Methanotorris formicicus Mc-S-70: one gene and its partner. The main gene of each other region encodes a partner of the protein of the gene in region 2 in a complex. Links are inferred from orthologs where the notes say so. Each region holds a gene or a part of one and is shown on either strand. Other genes may lie near its edges.

The links.
Region 1: the proteins of psmA (region 2) and METFODRAFT_RS03835 are in contact, whole or in part, in a cryo-EM structure (PDB 6HE5), measured with the Archaeoglobus fulgidus proteins. The link is inferred for Methanotorris formicicus Mc-S-70 from one-to-one orthologs. Residues at the interface, in WP_010877997.1 of Archaeoglobus fulgidus: Ala30, Arg33, Gly34, Ala35, Asp51, Arg53, Val54, Lys66, Ser79, Gly80, Leu81, Val82, Met166; in WP_010879468.1 of Archaeoglobus fulgidus: Asp391, Leu392, Lys393, Gly394, Met396, Phe397, Val398.

What each region holds. Positions count from the first base shown.
Region 1 is NZ_AGJL01000015.1:23,029-31,839, forward strand. Bases 1,930-4,846 are described here. They hold METFODRAFT_RS03835 (proteasome-activating nucleotidase), read right to left. Parts: upstream 4,042-4,846; coding sequence 2,818-4,041; downstream 1,930-2,817. Other genes in these bases: METFODRAFT_RS03825 (DUF262 domain-containing protein), read left to right, coding at 1,953-2,192; METFODRAFT_RS03830 (hypothetical protein), read left to right, coding at 2,134-2,796; METFODRAFT_RS03840 (multiprotein bridging factor aMBF1), read left to right, coding at 4,258-4,740; taw2 (tRNA(Phe) (4-demethylwyosine(37)-C(7)) aminocarboxypropyltransferase Taw2), read right to left, coding at 4,743-4,846. In the rest of the region: trpD (anthranilate phosphoribosyltransferase), read right to left, coding at 1-22; eno (phosphopyruvate hydratase), read left to right, coding at 635-1,909; more of taw2, read right to left, coding at 4,847-5,501; METFODRAFT_RS03850 (hypothetical protein), read right to left, coding at 5,503-6,450; METFODRAFT_RS03855 (ATP-binding cassette domain-containing protein), read right to left, coding at 6,487-7,326; cobalt ECF transporter T component CbiQ, read right to left, coding at 7,336-8,133; METFODRAFT_RS03865 (energy-coupling factor ABC transporter substrate-binding protein), read right to left, coding at 8,191-8,478; cobalt ECF transporter S component CbiM, read right to left, coding at 8,480-8,811. UniProt on the Methanocaldococcus jannaschii protein: ATPase which is responsible for recognizing, binding, unfolding and translocation of substrate proteins into the archaeal 20S proteasome core particle.
Region 2 is NZ_AGJL01000022.1:6,418-15,183, forward strand. The notes cover bases 2,930-5,801. They hold psmA (archaeal proteasome endopeptidase complex subunit alpha), read right to left. Parts: upstream 4,839-5,801; coding sequence 4,020-4,838; downstream 2,930-4,019. Other genes in these bases: rpl37A (50S ribosomal protein L37Ae), read right to left, coding at 2,930-3,141; METFODRAFT_RS04940 (ribosome assembly factor SBDS), read right to left, coding at 3,172-3,879; acs (acetate--CoA ligase alpha subunit), read right to left, coding at 5,531-5,801. Also shown: METFODRAFT_RS04905 (dihydroneopterin aldolase family protein), read right to left, coding at 1-319; METFODRAFT_RS04910 (DHH family phosphoesterase), read right to left, coding at 334-1,335; METFODRAFT_RS04915 (prefoldin subunit beta), read right to left, coding at 1,391-1,738; METFODRAFT_RS04920 (KEOPS complex subunit Pcc1), read right to left, coding at 1,901-2,152; METFODRAFT_RS04925 (ribosomal biogenesis protein), read right to left, coding at 2,166-2,672; METFODRAFT_RS04930 (DNA-directed RNA polymerase subunit P), read right to left, coding at 2,674-2,814; more of rpl37A, read right to left, coding at 2,854-2,929; more of acs, read right to left, coding at 5,802-7,615; METFODRAFT_RS04955 (hypothetical protein), read left to right, coding at 7,751-8,110; METFODRAFT_RS04960 (bifunctional ADP-dependent NAD(P)H-hydrate dehydratase/NAD(P)H-hydrate epimerase), read left to right, coding at 8,115-8,766. UniProt on the Methanocaldococcus jannaschii protein: Component of the proteasome core, a large protease complex with broad specificity involved in protein degradation. The M.jannaschii proteasome is able to cleave oligopeptides after Glu, Asp, Tyr, Phe, Trp, slightly after Arg, but not after Ala.

The DNA of each region.
Region 1 (8,811 bases), on a different replicon or contig from region 2:
TTTTTATAGCATCTGTTATCATATTTTCACCATTACATTTATTAATAATGTGTGAAATTCGCTTTCAATAAATTGCTTCAATTGATTAGTTTGTTTTTTATTTTAGTTTTTGTTATTTTTATTTTATTTATTGTTTTCTTGGATTATATTCAAACTTTTAAATATTTATTTTTTATTTTTAGGCAATTGGTAGTAAAAACATTTATATACGATGTACTATAGAAAACACAACTAGGTTCACCACTTAATTGTTGAATTCAACACTATTTTTTCCAAAATTATCAGATTTCTTTGAACTTAAAAGAACAATGGAATAAGTTTTCACAACTTTTTTATACATTAAAAATATTGCTAAATTCAAAGTATAGTTGTTTGCGTTAAATATTTAGGTGGAAACCTTCGGTTCGATGGACATAACTCTAATAAATTTGGAATAGACATAACTTATTTTTAAAATTTAGGGTAATGATACAACCATTCAAAATTTATGGTATATAAATATCCACTGCAACCTACGGTTGCAGGGAAGTTGAATAACAAAGTTATTCAACTAATTCCAATAAAATTCGCAAACAACTATATATATAATATCAACAACCATTTTTATAACGGAGGTGAAAATGTGTTAAAACACATTGATGATTCATTTGAAATTTACGATATTCATGCAAGAGAAATTTTGGATTCAAGGGGAAATCCAACAGTTGAAGTTGAGGTATTGACCCTTGGAGGAGGTTTTGGGAGAGCAATAGTTCCAAGTGGTGCATCAACTGGAACACATGAAGCATTAGAGTTGAGGGATAAGTCAAAGAGATTTGGTGGAAAGGGGGTTTTAGAGGCAGTTGATAACGTAAACTCAATCATAAAACCAGAATTAATTGGGTATGATTCAAGGATGCAGAGGGAAATTGATATTATCATGACTGAGTTGGATGGAACTGAGAACAAATCAAAATTGGGGGCTAATGCAATTTTAGCAGTTTCAATGGCAGTAGCAAAAGCAGCAGCAGATACGGCATCACTCCCACTCTACAAATACTTAGGAGGGTTTAACTCCTATATTATGCCGGTTCCAATGATGAATGTTATTAATGGAGGAAAACATGCTGGAAATGAACTTGATTTTCAGGAGTTTATGATAATGCCTGTTGGAACTGACTCAATAACAGAGGCAATAAGAATTGGGGCAGAAACATACCAAGCATTGAAAAAGGTTATTTTAGAAAAATATGGGAAAAATGCTGTAAATGTTGGAGATGAGGGAGGATTTGCTCCATCAATTAAAGATGCAAGAGAGGCATTAGACTTGCTTGTTGATGCTGCAAAGATGGCAGGTTATGAAGATGATATCGTATTTGCATTGGATTGTGCGGCAAGTGAGTTCTATAAGGATGGTTACTACATTGTTAAAGGAGAAAAATTAACAAGGGAGCAATTAATTGAATTATACAAAGAGTTGGTAAATGAATATCCAATAGTGTCTATTGAAGACCCGTTGCATGAGGAGGATTTTGAAGGATTTGCTATAATAACAAAGGAATTAAAAGGCATTCAAATTGTAGGGGACGATTTGTTTGTTACAAACATAAACAGATTGAGGAAGGGAGTTGAAGTTGGTGCTGCAAACGCTTTGCTATTAAAAGTTAACCAAATTGGAACATTGAGTGAGGCAATTGACGCTGCAAACCTTGCATTTAGAAATGGATATGGGATTGTTGTTTCCCACAGAAGTGGAGAAACAGAAGATACAACCATATCTGATTTGGCAGTTGCATTAAATGCAGGGCAAATAAAAACAGGAGCACCAGCAAGGGGAGAGAGAACAGCAAAATACAATCAATTAATTAGAATTGAGGAGGAGTTGGGTTATCCAAAATATGCTGGGAGATATTTTAGGGTGCCATTCTAAATTCTTTAATTTTTTTATTTTTTACCTGGGAGTGGGTGATAAAATGACAAGTAAAACAATTAGCATTAGGAGAATTATAAAAGAATGGAGTTCCTATAAAATACCTACAATTCAGAGAGGATTTGTATGGAATGAAGAAAGAATAAAGGATTTCTTCGAATCAATAATAAAAGGTTATCCCGTAGGTTCAATAATACTTTGGAGTCCTGAAGATGAATTTCCACATGTTCCACTTTGTGATTCCGATACTGAAAATAACTCAAACACTATATTTTATTCCTGAAATAGAAAAGAAAAAATTGGCAAAATGGTTCATATTATCATCTTATGCAGGGAGATACTCAAAAGATTCAAAAATTGAAAAATATATAAATATTATAAAAGATGATAACTTCCCAATTGATGAATTAATTAGAAAACTTGAAAATGAAGATAACTTTACAATTGATAGATTTATGAGAGATAAAGATAACTTTGCAGAATCTTTAAAAGTTCAAGGTAGAAAATACATGATGCTTTTAATGATTGCACTTTTCAAAAATAATGCAAGAGACTGGACAGTGCAAAATAGATTGGTGGTTGAAATTGTAAAAAATAGGGATTACCATAGACATCATATATTCCCAAAAGAATATCTTTCAGAATTCAATATTACTGACAAAGATTTAATAGATGACTTAGGAAATATAACAATAATTGACCGAGTAATAAATGAGTCTATAAATTCAAACAATCCAAAAGAATATCTTCAAAATTATAAAAATTTCCTTAAAGAACATTTAATATCTGAAAACGAGGAATTATGGTCTATTGAAAAATTTGAAGAGTTCTTAAAACAAAGAAAGGAGGGTATATATAATTTAGTTTATAATTTATTCTTGAAATAAAATTTTTTGAAAAAATAAAATTTATCTATACAACACTTCCAAATGTGGAGATATAACTTCTCCTTTTCTCTTTTTACCTATGATTTTATCCACTGCCTTCATGAAATCATCCATTGTTACATACTCCCTTCCTTCTCTAATTGCAAACATACCTGCCTCTGTGCAGATGGCTTTTAATTCTGCCCCTACGCAACCTTCTGTCATTTTTGCGATTTTCTTTAAATTTATGTCCTTCAAGTTCATCTTTTTTGTATGTATTTTTAATATCTCCAATCTTCCTTCCTCATCTGGTGCAGGAATTTCTATGATTCTATCAAATCTTCCAGGTCTTAATATTGCTGGGTCTAATATGTCCAATCTGTTTGTTGCTCCAATAACTTTGACATCCCCTCTTGCTTCAAATCCATCCATCTCCGCTAAGAGTTGCATTAATGTCCTCTGAACTTCCCTATCCCCACCTGTTAAAGCCTCTGTTCTTTTTGCAGCAACAGCATCAATTTCATCAATGAATATTATTGATGGTGCTTTTTCTTTTGCCAATTTAAAGACATCTCTAACCAACTTTGCACCTTCTCCAATGAATTTCTTTACAAGTTCTGAACCAACAATTTTTATGAATGTTGCATTGGTTTCTGCTGCAACTGCCTTAGCAAGCAATGTCTTACCAGTTCCCGGAGGTCCATATAAGAGAACTCCTTTTGGAGGTTCAATACCAATCTTTTCAAACAATTCTGGATTCTTTAATGGAAGTTCAACAACTTCTTTGATTTCTTGGATTTGTTTTGCCAATCCACCAATATCGCTAAATGAAACTCTTGGTCTTTCATCAATCTCCATAGCCATTGCTCTTATATCTTTTTCTTTTGGAAGAATGTCTACTACAGACAATGTCTGCTGGTTTAAACAAACCCTTGCTCCTGGCATTAACTCCTCTGGATTTACGAATTGAGAAACATTAACCAAAAAATGCGGTCCTGTTGAACTCTTTACAACAACTTTTCTATCGCTAACTTTTTCAATGATTGTTCCAATTATCAATGGAGGGACTCTCAACCTGTCAAGTTCTCTCTTTAGGATTTCATTTTCTTTTATTAATTGTAAATTCTCTCTCTCCAAGTCCCTCTTTTCCATCTCCATTCGTAAAAGTTTGCTTTCCAATTCGGCAATATATGCTTTCTCTTTAAATTCATTTAAATCTATTTTTTCATTGTTTTCTTTTATATCGTTGTATTCTTCATAAGCCATTATATTACCTCCATAAATATATAATGAAAAATAAAATATATATGTGTTGTGAAAATTGGTAATATTTTTAAATTCTAATCTATTAATATCAAAATTTTATAATATTAAATACCTTAATAATATATTTAATATCCATGCTTACGTATTTATATTTAATGGTTAATTGGTATTTCTGTAAAAATCTTCAGCATTCTTTGTTTGAAAGGTGAATTGGATATGAACATTTGTGAACTTTGTGGGAAAGAGACAACAAAATTATACAAAGTTAGGATTGAAGGCGTTGAAATGACTGTGTGTAAGGAATGTGCAAAATTTGGAGTTACCCCAAAAAGTTATTCAAGGTTAGGGGTTGCCAAAACCCCTACTTCAAAAACCACATCTACAAAAAAATCAAAAAGACCTTATAAGGATTTATTCGATAACTTAAAAACGCTTGTCGAGGATTATGGTGATGTTATAAGAGAAGCGAGAGAGGAAAAGGGATTGACTATTGAAGAACTTGCAAAGCGTGTAGGGATTAAGGTTTCTACCCTCCATAAAATAGAGAGAAATGAATTAGAGCCAGAAGAAAAATATGTAAAAAGATTGGAGAAGGAATTGGGTATAAGCTTATATGAAGAAGGAGACATTGATTATAGTGCAAGTAGTGGAGATGAGGGATTAACCCTTGGCGATTTCATAAAAATAAGGAGAAAATGATTTTAATTTTTATTTATTCTTTCAAACTCTGCATCAACAACAACATGCCAAACTCCGGGGGCGTATTTTTTTATTTTAAATATTTTATAACCAACTAATTTATAGTTATTTTTTTCTGCATAGAACTTTAACCTTTCAATGGGTCTGATGTTGATAATCTTCTCTGCAACAGTTTCGTGGTAATGAATAATCCCCTTATCCTTTAAAAATTCAAAAGCCTTATCTAAGAACTTGTGTGTTTTATGGACGTAGCCCATTATTATTCTATCCGCAATATCCTTAAACTCAACCTTCCTATTATCGCTTAGAATTGGGACAACATTATTCAATTTATTTAATTTTATGTTTTCACAGAGGTAATGGTAAGAGGTAGGATTTATTTCAATTGCATAAATCTTTTTTGGCTTTGAATGTTTTGCCATTGGAATTGTGAAATATCCAATCCCAGCAAACATATCTACAACAACCTCATTTTCATTGCTAATTTTTGCCATCCTTTCTCTTTCTTTAATATTCCCCATACTCCACATAACTTTTTTAACATCAATTTTAAATAAACACCCATGTTCTTTGTGGATGGTTTCTGTTTCATTCCCATAGAGTATTTTTAAATGTGGTGTTCTAAAATCTCCAGTTATTTGTGCTGTATATTTTGCAATTGTCTTGCATTTTGTTTTTTCTACGAGGTATTTTATCTCTTCTTCATTTAGATTATCCTTAACAATTAAAATATCCCCAATTTTTTGATATTTTATTCTCATATTATCCCACAAAGATACTTATTAAAGCAACAAATAGGATTGTTATAAAAACCCTCGCCAATGTTGAGATGAGCATCAAATTCGTCCCGTCTTTAAACCCATAAATTCCAACATAATATGGAATTAGCCATCTAATCATGGTTATACTCGATAATATGGAACCAAATAATAATGCCCTTATAGCCCTAAATGCATCAATAGTTCCTTCTTTCAACATTGCTCCTGCCATTGTGTAGGATGCTATGGCATTAATCATTGAAGTTATTGATATCGTTAATTCCTCTGTTGAAAATGGCAAAAATCCTATGTAATTTTTTATAAAGTTTGTTAAATAATCAAATATTCCAATTTCAATTAAAAAAGATGTTAGAATTGATGCAATAATCATTGTTTTTAAAATTTGGGAAGAGTTCTTTATGGTCTTTTTTAGTGCATTTTTTAAAGCATGTTTGTAATTTACCTTAATATTCTGTTTTTTCTTATTACTTGCTTTTGTATTTCTCTTTATTAAGGCCTTCCCCAATAATGCAAAAAATAGCGTTTGGAGTAAACCAATCAAAACTAAAATAAAAAAATATATTAATCCCCAATTTCCCAATGTAGCCAACAAAACAGGCAATACAGAATCCCAATGCCTCAACATCGCAGGAAATGCATCTATTAATGAGGCGATATATAATTCCTTCTTATCTATTGCCCCATTCCTATAAAAATCAGCGAGCATGATATTTGCAGTCCTTGGGTCTATAAATGCAGTAGTTATCGCTATTCCACATTCCTCTGGAAGATTTGCAAGTTTTATAAAGATATTTCCAATAAAGGACATTTTTCCAATGATACCAAACTCTATCAAAATTTCTGCAACAAATACTCCTACAATTAACCCAGGAACAGAGTATTTTAAAAATATTAAACTAAGTTCAAGAGTAGAGAGGATTAATTCCATCATAAAATTTTATTTGGAAACCTAACTATTTATAGTTAATTAGCATTTTTCTTCCAAATATCTTCTTAAATTCTTTCTAACTTCCCCAATAGTAAATCCCATTTCAATAGGCAACTCATCTTTATCTCTCAAAACCTCAATCAAATGAGCAACTCTCGGCAATCTTAAATTTGCCTTTCTTATTGTCTCAACATCTTCAAAGACCTCTTTTGGAGTCCCACTTTTTATTATTTGTCCTTTACTCATCACATAAACCCTATCTGCGTAAATTGGGACCAAATCAACATCATGGGTTGATACTATAATCGTCATTCCTTTTTTATTTAACTCATATAGCAATTTCATAATTTGAGATGCTCCAATTGGATCTAAGCCTGCCGTTGGTTCATCTAAAACAATAACATCAGGCTCCATTGCTAAAATTCCAGCGATAGCGACCCTCTTTTTCTGCCCGCCACTTAAATGATGAGGGGGTTTGTTCTCAAAGGCCTCCATTCCTACGGCTTTTAATGATTCTTTAACCCTCCTCTCAACCTCCCCCTCATCCAATCCCAAGTTTAAAGGCCCAAAGGCAACGTCCTGCTTAACTGTTGGGGCAAATAGTTGATCATCTGGATTTTGAAATACGATGCCTACTGTTTTCCTAACCTCAATTAAATCTTTTGAATTGTATTTTATTGATTTTCCTTTAATTAAAATTTCTCCTTTTGTTGGCTTTAAAATCCCATTGAAGTGTAAAAAAAGCGTTGATTTCCCCGCACCATTTGGACCCAATAAGGCAACCATTTCCCCTTTTTTTGCTATAAAGTTTATGCCATTTAACGCCTTTGTCCCATCCGGATATTGAAAATGTAAATCTCTCGTTTCAATTATGTTCATCATTTCACCTTAGATTTTTATGTATGAAGTTATAGCAAAATTTCTTGTCAAATATACCAATATTATCAAAAGTATATCAAATATTGCAATAAATAAAATGTATTTAATTGGTGGATTTTCTATGCTGTGTAGTAATCTCAACTTTCCATCATAACATCTTGCCATCATTGTAATGTTTAATATTTCCCCTTTCTCCCAAGCCCTAATAAATAAATGAGCGGCTAAAGCACCAAGAGATTTGTATGTTGATTTTAAGTTTGAAGTTCCTAACCTTGATTCTTGAGCAAATTTCATCCTTTCATATTCTTCATATAAAACAAAAATATATCTGTAAATAAGCATCATCATATCAACAACAACATCTGGCATCTTCAACTCTCTAAATATATAAAATAATTCAACCATTGGTGTTGTAAAAGCCAAAAATAACATACTACTAATTCCTCCGAGCATCCTCCCAAACAGTAAAACTCCTAAATCAATTCCATCTTTGTATATGGGAATTTCAAATCCAAAGATATTTATCTTGAACCATTCAACTGTTCCAAATAAAAAGGCAAATATTAGTAAATTTAATAATCCAAACCCAAATGGAATCCCAACAAATACAACATAAATTTTCTTCGGGATTTTTGCCTTGAATAACAATAATATAGATACTACAAAAAATATTAACAATGGAACTATTGCTGACTTTGAAAAAACAGAGATTAGAAGTAGAGATAAAGCAAATATAACCTTCAATTTTGGATTTACATGCTTTAACTTATTGTTAAAAGCAATGTTATCAACAGTGTTATATTTCATAAAAGCCACCTTTAAATTCTTTTTAAAAAAAATAAAGATAAAAATAAAAAAAAGATATTAAGCTGCCATCTGTCTTTTTGCATTATAGTATCCAATGTAATATCCAATAATTATAGCCCCAATTGCCGCCTGTAAAGCAAACAATAAACTTTCAATTTCTCCACTTGGAGGTTCCCATATTGGATGAAACCATGGATGATAACCTGTAGCCTCTATTGCTTCAGTACCTACATCATCAGAGCCTCCAAAGTATCCTTGTTCTTCACCTTTACCAGCATACATTATTAAAGGTATAGTAATTATTAATGCAACTAATCCTAATAGTATAATATGTTTTGTTTCCAATTTATTCACCTCCTACAGGGGCAGGATTTAAGTATGGTTTTAGTTCTTCCTCTGGAACAACCCCTAACTTCAACAACAAGTCAGGTCTTAATTTCTTAATGTAGTCCCAAATTATGACTGTTAATAGACCTTCTGCAATTGCTAAAGGAACTTGTGTGTATGCATAAATTACAATGAATTTTGTAAATGCCGCTGTGAATGAAGGTATTGGGAATGCAATTGCTAATTGAACTGCTGTTGTAACATAAGTTAACCAATCTCCAAACAATGCTGCGAAGAATATTGCAATTGAAGAGTTTAATCTTGCTTTAATACATAACCTATATACAATAA
Region 2 (8,766 bases):
TCAAAATAGCAGTGGTTTCATTTACCTTTATCTTTAATCTAACATCAAGCATTTCTCCGGTTAAAGATAGGTATTTTCCATCCTCAAAGTTACCGTTTATCTTAACCTCAATATCTTCCACACATGGCTGGTTTTTCATGGATTCTTCAATTGCTTTTTCAAGAGTTTCTTTGCTGTTTAAACTCACCGGAGTTCCAACAAATTGGTGGAATAAGGCTCCTAAAGTAATCCCCCCTTCAAAAACAGCCCTTTCTCTATCTGTTAAATTTTTGAAATAACTTTTAAACACTTCATTCTCTTCAATTCTTTTTTTTGCCATTAAATTCACCTTATTTATTTTTCCCATTCTTCCTTAAACCTTTTAAAACATAAATTTAAAACCTCTTTTATAACTTCATCCTTATCTTTCTTCCCACCATAGGGGGCATTTAATCCTGCCGCTTCTTTATGCCCACCTCCTTCTCCCCCAAGTTCTTTTCCTATTTTTTCCATTAAAGAGCCGAGATGGACTTTTTTTGAAATATTTTTCCTACATCTTGCACTAACCCTTACTTCCCCTTCTCTCTTCCTAACTGCCACAACAAAGGCAATATCTGCCCCTATACTAACGATGGTTTTTGCACACGATGCCTCATGGGAACTTACATGGGATAGGGCAACACTAATACCATCCACCTCCCTAATCTCCATTCTACTACATGCCTTTAAATGAGCAATCCTCTTACTCCTATCACTTTCTTGAGAGAGTAGGTAGAGGATCTTTTGGAAACTTATGCCTTTTATAAGATATGCTAATATACCAAATGTCCTTTCATTTGCAAGTTTTAGGTGTTTTGTATCATATAATATCCCACATAACAATGCAATCCTTATATTTTTTGGAGGGAATACGTTGAGCTTCCTAAAAATTTCAGATATGATTTCGCAAGTGGATGGAGATTTTTCATCGACAATATAAAACTTGCATAGATTAACCAAATCAGTTTTTTTGTGGTGGTCGATTAAAACAACATCACAATCCTTCAATTTATTTTCATCAACACTCAACTGGTTTATTGATGAAGTATCCACCAAAACAACGGTTTTTGGTAATTTTGGATATTCAACAACTTCAACATCCTCATCAATTTCCTCTAAGATATTCCTTGATAACTTACTTATAGAGTTTGTGGATATTTTGAAATTTCCAGATGGATTTAGTGTTTTTGCAAGATACTTCAATGCAATACATCCCCCAACTGCATCTGGGTCTGCATTGTGGTGACACAAAAATAGAATTTCATTGTTTTTTAAAAATTTTAGTAGATTCTTAACACTTTCCCGAGTCGGTTCCATGGTATTCACCAAAAATAGCATTAAAGCCTAAAGAAAAAATAAATAAAATAAATTTTTACTGTGCTGCGGTGGATGTTATTGCCTGCTGTAATTTTTCTTGTAGTTCGCTTAATCTTTTTTGCATCTTTTCTTCCTGTTTAGTTAATGTCGATACTCTTAATTTTAAGGTCTCTAATTTTTCTTCCAATTCCTTTTTAATATCTTCCTTATTTCTTTTAACAAAAATGCCTCCAGCCATTTTATATACTTCATCTCCTACGGCTTTTCCCAACTCTTCCAATGCCTTTTCAATTTCTTTCATCTGAACTTCCATTTGCTGTTTTTGCATAACGATCATTTGTAATTGTTGTTGAAGTTGTTGAAATTGTAAAATTTGATTCTGTACACTTGGTGGCAATTCCATACTTTCACCTAAAAATTATTTTTTTATTTATTTATGTCGTTTGCAGAAATTTATCATTCACTCAACACAACAAAGAACGATAAATTTTTATGTAAAATGAGATTATGCTATTTATAATGCAAACGACTATATTTATCTTTTATACCTAATACTTAAAATAATTTATCCTTTGCAGATTTTATAGATATTCTCTGAAACCTTTATCCACCTTAAATAGGAATATAACGCTGCTCTTAAAATACTTAAATCTTCTGCAGTAATTTGGATGTTTAAGACGTTAGAATTTAGTTGCATAGTACCTTTTGATTTTATCTGGGATTCTAAATGCTCTAATAACATACTTTTATAAACAACTTCTGCCTCTTCAGGAGAATCAAACTTAATCTCCAAACAAAAAGAATTTATCTTCGACATTTTTTCACATTGATTATTTAATATCAATTTCATCAAAAGTCTTTATGGATTTAACTCTTATCAAAGGCCCTACTTTTCTATCGTTTTTATAGAACTGTATGAAGAAAAGAACCTTTTTCTCCGTTGGAGGAATATCTTCAAAACCCATAACAAAATCACTATCTACAAACTTAAATCCATAATCCAAAAACAAATCACAATATTTCTTTGTATTCTCGGTATATTCAACTGCCAATCCGTTGGTGTTGTATACTTTTTCCCCACAAACTTCCTTTTGTAATTTAATTGATATGAACATTGATAATACTCTATTCCCTAAAACATCATAAATTTTTAACTTCCCGGGATTTCCTTTAAATTCCTCTATGAGTATAACTTTATCGTAACTTTCAAAAATCTCCCTTAAAGGAGTTTTTCCCCTTGTTAAGTACTCGATATTTAAAACTCTTGCTAAATCATTGGCAAAACTTCTCGTTCTTTGGGAAGGTTTTCTTGATGTAGTTATTATCATATTGTCCATATTACCTCGCCTTTACCAACTTGACCACTTTTGGTCTCAACTTTATCAATATTTTGCTACTACAGTAGGGGCATTTTGCCTTTGAACCTAACTCATCTAAGGTAATTATTTTTTTACAATTTACACATCTGTACTCTACCATACAACCACCAAAATAGTATTATAAAAAATTAAAAAAGAATTAGATTTCTTTCTTCTTGCTTTCAATGACTCTTCTAATTGCCTTTGTAACAACTTTACCAGCACCTGTCTCTGGGGTGTATGCTCCGCCAGCAATTTTAGCCCCGCATTTACCGCACATCCAAATGGAGGTACTTACTCTCTTTAATTTTTGGAATCCACAAACTGGACATTTGTATTTTTTCTTTGCTTTTATTTCAACGTCTCTGACTCTTACTCTAATTTTTCTACCGTATCTTGGACCAAATCTCCCTGCAGGACCAACTTTCTTTGTGTGACTAAATACCATTACTACCACCTATTTTTTGTTTTTTTAAATTTACATGCCGTATCTTTTTAATACCTTTGTTTGGACATTTCCTTTTGTAACTTTGTTTAAATGAGCGTAAAACTCTGCTTCAATACCACTTGGAATTTCTATAACAACAATTAAAGAACCATCAGGTTGCCATTCTTCCTGCTTTACAGATCCATATTGATGGAGTATATGATAGGCATTTCCTGCAAATTCTGCGGGAATTTTAATAGCAATATCCCTTTTTTCAAACTTGATTGGCAGTATCTTCCTAAGTTCTTTTATTATTCTTGGAAGTTGTTCTTCAGGTCTTTTGTAAATATCTATACTAACACGGGCTTCTTCCAAAGCCTTCTCAATCCTCTTGGGTGGATGTGGAGTGTCAGTTTGTGGATTTATGGTGTTTTTTACAATTAAGGATATAATTTGTTTCTTTTTTTGTTCTTGCATCTCTTTTCTTTGTTGAGATGTGAGTTGAACATGCCCCTTTAATATGATTTGTTTTGCAATTTCTTTAACATCTGTTGTACCAAAAACTTTAAGAAGCGTGTCCTCTGGAGATTTTTCCCCTTTTCCAGAATCTTTATATATTGCTTCCATTGCCAAAATTTCAGAAATATCTATGTTCTGCCCTTCCTTAAATTTTGCGGCTAAGTAAGGGTCTACCAATATTTCAAACTTTTCTCCATGTGATTGATATCTTGCAATAACGGCCTTATCTACGGACACCATAATAATCCCTTCTTTTTATTTATATATCTTTCTATTATTTTATGGTTAACACTATAAACAAAACAATAGAAAAATCATAAAAATGGAATGAATATTTAAAAAATCAGTTTGGAATTAAAATCGATTTTCAATATTATAATTTATTGGAAATCTTCTTCTTTTTCATCATTTTCAGCATTATCTTCATTTTCTTCTACATCTTCTTCTTGTTTCTTTTCTTTTTCTTTCTCTTCCTCTATTTTCTCCTTAACTATGTCCACTAGCTCTTTAATCTTTTCGCATGGAATCTTCTCCACCATCTTTTCATCATCTTTTATAACAACCATATCTACATTTTCAGGTTTTAACTCCTCTGTTGTTTTACTTAATACGTATATTGCTAATTCCATAGCCTCTTCAATATTTAAATCTTCACTATATTTTTTCTCTAAAATTTCCATTGCAATTGGTCTTCCAGAACCTATTGCCGTTGCTTTGTATTCAATTAATGCTCCACTTGGATCTGTTTCAAATAACCTTGCACTGTGCCTATCAATTCCAGCAATTAAAAGTGCTACACCAAAAGGTCTTGCCCCCCCATGTTGTGTATATGCCTGCTTTATATCGCAAATTTTCTTTGCCAATGCTTCAACAGTTATCGGTTCTCCATAATTAACTCTGTTTATTTGTGCCTCAATTCTTGCCCTATCAACTAAAACTCTCGCATCTGCAACTAAACCTGATGTCGCTGCTGCGATGTGGTCATCAATTTGGAAGATTTTTTCAATTGAACTGATTTCAATTAAACTACTTGTTATTCTTCTATCCACTGCTAAAACTACCCCACTTTTACACTTTATTCCAATTGCTGTAGTTCCTCTCCTCACAGCCTCTCTGGCATATTCTACTTGGTATAACCTTCCTTCTGGGCTAAATACTGTAATTGCTCTGTCATAAGCAGATGCTGGAACCATTTGCATACTTTTACCTCCAATTTTCACAAATTTTTAAATTTCTATGCTATTAATATTTTTTGAAGAAAATCAATTATCAGAATTCGTTTGTATTTTTTTGTTTTTCACAATTCCTTAATCAAAAAACAAATACTACCTACTTAATAATATTTATAATTATTTAACTTATTAGTGTATTTATAGATAGTGGTTTTTAAGTTTTTTAATTTTTATATTGCATGTGTTGATTTATGACACAATTTTATCATAACATTTATATATGAGAAAATTCTAATAACCATTAGAGATTTTAATAACAATTCAAGTTGATGAACATGATACCAGTTAACATATCTGAAGATGCATTAGAGTTTATTAAGAAAAAATTGGAAAAGGCAAATGCCGATTCCATAGTAATATATTTTGCAGGATTTGGTTGAAGAGGACCTAAATTTGGAGTAGGGATTATAAAAGAGCCCCGCGAAGATGATGAATTGGTTTATGATGGTGAATTTAAGATTTACCTTGATAAGGTAGCAAAAGAGTTCTTAAATGAGGTAAATTTAATATTGAAAAAATCCTTCCTTCGCGGGGAATATTTAGCAGTTAAGGGATTTGGTGGAGGGTGCTAACCCAAGAACCCATTTTGGGATTGGGTTGGTTAAAAACCCTCCATAAGTTTACTATTTTACTTAATTTTATTTTATTTTTGCTTTTGTTTATTTTTTCAATATTATCAACGCATCCCCTACACAACATCCTTTTCCATCTTCTTTTACAAACACGGGATTCATATCAATCTCTTTTATCTCATCATATAATTCCATGATTACCCCAAGTTTTACAATCAAATCAACCACAGATTCAATGTCCCTCTTTGGTCTTCCTCTAACACCTTCTAATATTTTATAGGATTTTAATGATTTCAGCATTTCATATGCATATTCTTTTGTTATTGGGTAGATTCCAAATGAAACATCTTTTAATACTTCAACAAACACCCCTCCCAACCCAGTCATTACAACAGGCCCAAATATATCATCCCTTTTACCACCAATAATTATTTCCAATCCATCAACAAACTCCTCAATTAAAACACCCTCAATAATCCCTTCAATTTCATTATCCTCAAAATATTTCTTTGCATTGTTGATAATTGTTTCAAATGCTTCCCCAACATCATCAGGATTGATAACTACACATCCAGCATCTGATTTATGCATTATATTTGGAGAGACAATTTTCATAACAAACCTATCGAGTTCTTTTGCATATCTTATTGCTTCTTCTTTATTCTTTGCTATATATCCTCTTGGGATTTTAATGCCATGGAGTTCCAAAAATTTCTTTGCAGTATATTCATTCAGATTGGCAAATAATTTTTCAATGGTTTCTTTGTTATTGTTTTTTATCTCTTCAAACTCTTCCTTAACTTTTTCCAAATATTCATCCCAATCTTCTTTTGTTTTCATTTTGCTGTATTTGTATAGATAAGATAATGCCTCAACCCCTGATTCAGGGGTAATATAACTTGGAATACCATTCTTTCTCAAATAACTCTTTGCTCCTTTTATTGAAACTCCTCCAACAAAAGATGTTACAATAGGCTTTTTATTGGATTTTAATTTCACAATCTCCTCAGCAACCTCCAATGGTTTGGTCATCTCTTGGGGGGTTAGGATAATCAATAACCCATTTACATTTTTATCTTCCATTAAACTACTAATTGCATTTTTATACCTCTCTGTATCAGCATCTCCAATAATATCAAGTGGATTGCTTATTGTTGCAGTTTTTGGGAGTTTTTTTCTCAATTTCTCTTTTGTTTTCTCCTCAAAATTCGCCAATTTAATGCCATATTTTTCACACATATCTGTAGCCATGACTCCAAAACCACCGGCATTTGTAACAATGCCTATTTCATTAGATTCCATAAGTGGTTGTGTTGAAAAGATATGCATTAGATTTACAAGTTCTTCAAATGTTTCTGCTCTCAAAATTCCTCCTTCTTTAAACGCCGCAGAGTAAATCTCATCACTCCCTGCCAAACTTCCAGTGTGGGAAGATACTGCTTTAGATCCTTCCTCAGTTCTTCCACTTTTTAATGCAATAATTGGTTTTACCTTTGATAGTTTTTTTACAGCATTCAAAAATCCCCTATCTTTTATCCCTTCAATATACAAAACCACAACCTCTATTGTTTCATCACTCATCAAATATTCCATCAAATCGCTCTCTTGGACATCAATCTTATTACCAATGCTAATGATTTTTGAAAATCCAAGGTTCAATAATGGAGAGATATCCAATATGGCGGTTAATACTGCACCACTTTGTGATATTATAGATATGTTTCCTTTATTTGGAAATATCTTCCCAAATGTTGCATTTAAGTTGTTGTAGGTGTTCATTATACCAAGGCAATTAGGACCTATCGTTGCGATGTTGTATTTTTTTATAATTTTTTTCACTTCCTCCTCTAACCCACAATTCCCAACTTCAGAAAACCCAGCGGATATTATAACTGCCCCTTTAACCCCCTTCTCCCCACACTCTTCCATAACCTTTGGAACTGCCTGGGCAGGAACAACAATTACTGCTAAATCAACTTCATCATCCACATCTAATATAGATTTGTAACATTTTAGTCCAAAAATCTCATCATACTTTGGATTTATTGGATATAACCTCCCCTCAAATGACATGAGGTTCTTCATTATAGAATAACCAACCTTCCCCTCTGTATTTGATGCCCCTATAATGGCTATTGATTTTGGATTAAAAATTGCATCAAAATTTTTCATTTTCCCCCTCGAAGAACTTCTAAAAACAATAAAATTTTTGTATTCTATGGTTTTTATAGTTTTAGTTGTATAGTTAAAGATTTATAGCATCAACAAGATAAATAATACCATGCATTTTTATAGGGTGTGGGAGTAATGATAATTTTTGTGGAAGATAGAACGAGTGAGCATAAGGTTGTAGGAAAATTAAAACCACCAATTTCATTTGATATGTATCTTACGTGTCCTCAACTCTATGGATATTCTACAAAATTAACATGGAGATACAGAGGAGATGATGTATATAAAACCTACTTTGAGTATGTTGAAGATGATAACATATACTTTGGAAAGTTAACAATAGAAAAAAATGGAGATTCTTGCACTTTTACAATAAATGTTGATGAATATGGGGAAAAATCCATAGAGATTTTGAAGTATGCACTTGAAGATTGTATAAAGGCAATAGAGATTTTATGCAAAGATTACACTCTTGAGTTAGGCACTCCATGGTGATGGTATGAATTTGAAACTTTTTAAAATCTTAACTAAGAAGATAAAGGAAAAAGAAATCATATCCCCAAAAGAAATGGAAATAATTGATAACAACTGCGAATATCTTGGAATTCCAAAAATTTTGTTGATGGAAAATGCTGGGAAATGTGTATCTGATGAAATTGATAATCTTAGGGTAGAATTGGGAGATGTGCCAATATTTATCTTCTGTGGAACTGGAAACAATGGTGGGGATGGATTTGCAACTGCAAGACACTTGGGAAAATGCAAAGTTATACTCCTTGGTAAGGAAGAAAATATAAAAACTTATGAGGCAAGGGAAAACTTCAAAATCTTAAAAAATCTTACTGAATTTGGAAATATAGAAATTAAAAATGCCACTTATCCAAATGAAATCCTTGAGATTTTAAATGAAATAGAAAATTTGGATAAAGCTATTGTTGTTGATGCCATGCTTGGAACTGGGATTAGGGGGGAACTTAGAGAACCATATGGGACAGTGGTAGAGAAATTAAATAAAATAAAAAGAAAGAACGACAACATAAAAATCATAAGTGTTGATGTTGAAACTGGAAATCTAAATGCTGATAAAGTTATTACCTTCCACAAGAGAAAGACAATAAATAAATTAAATAATTTAATTGTAAAGCCAATAG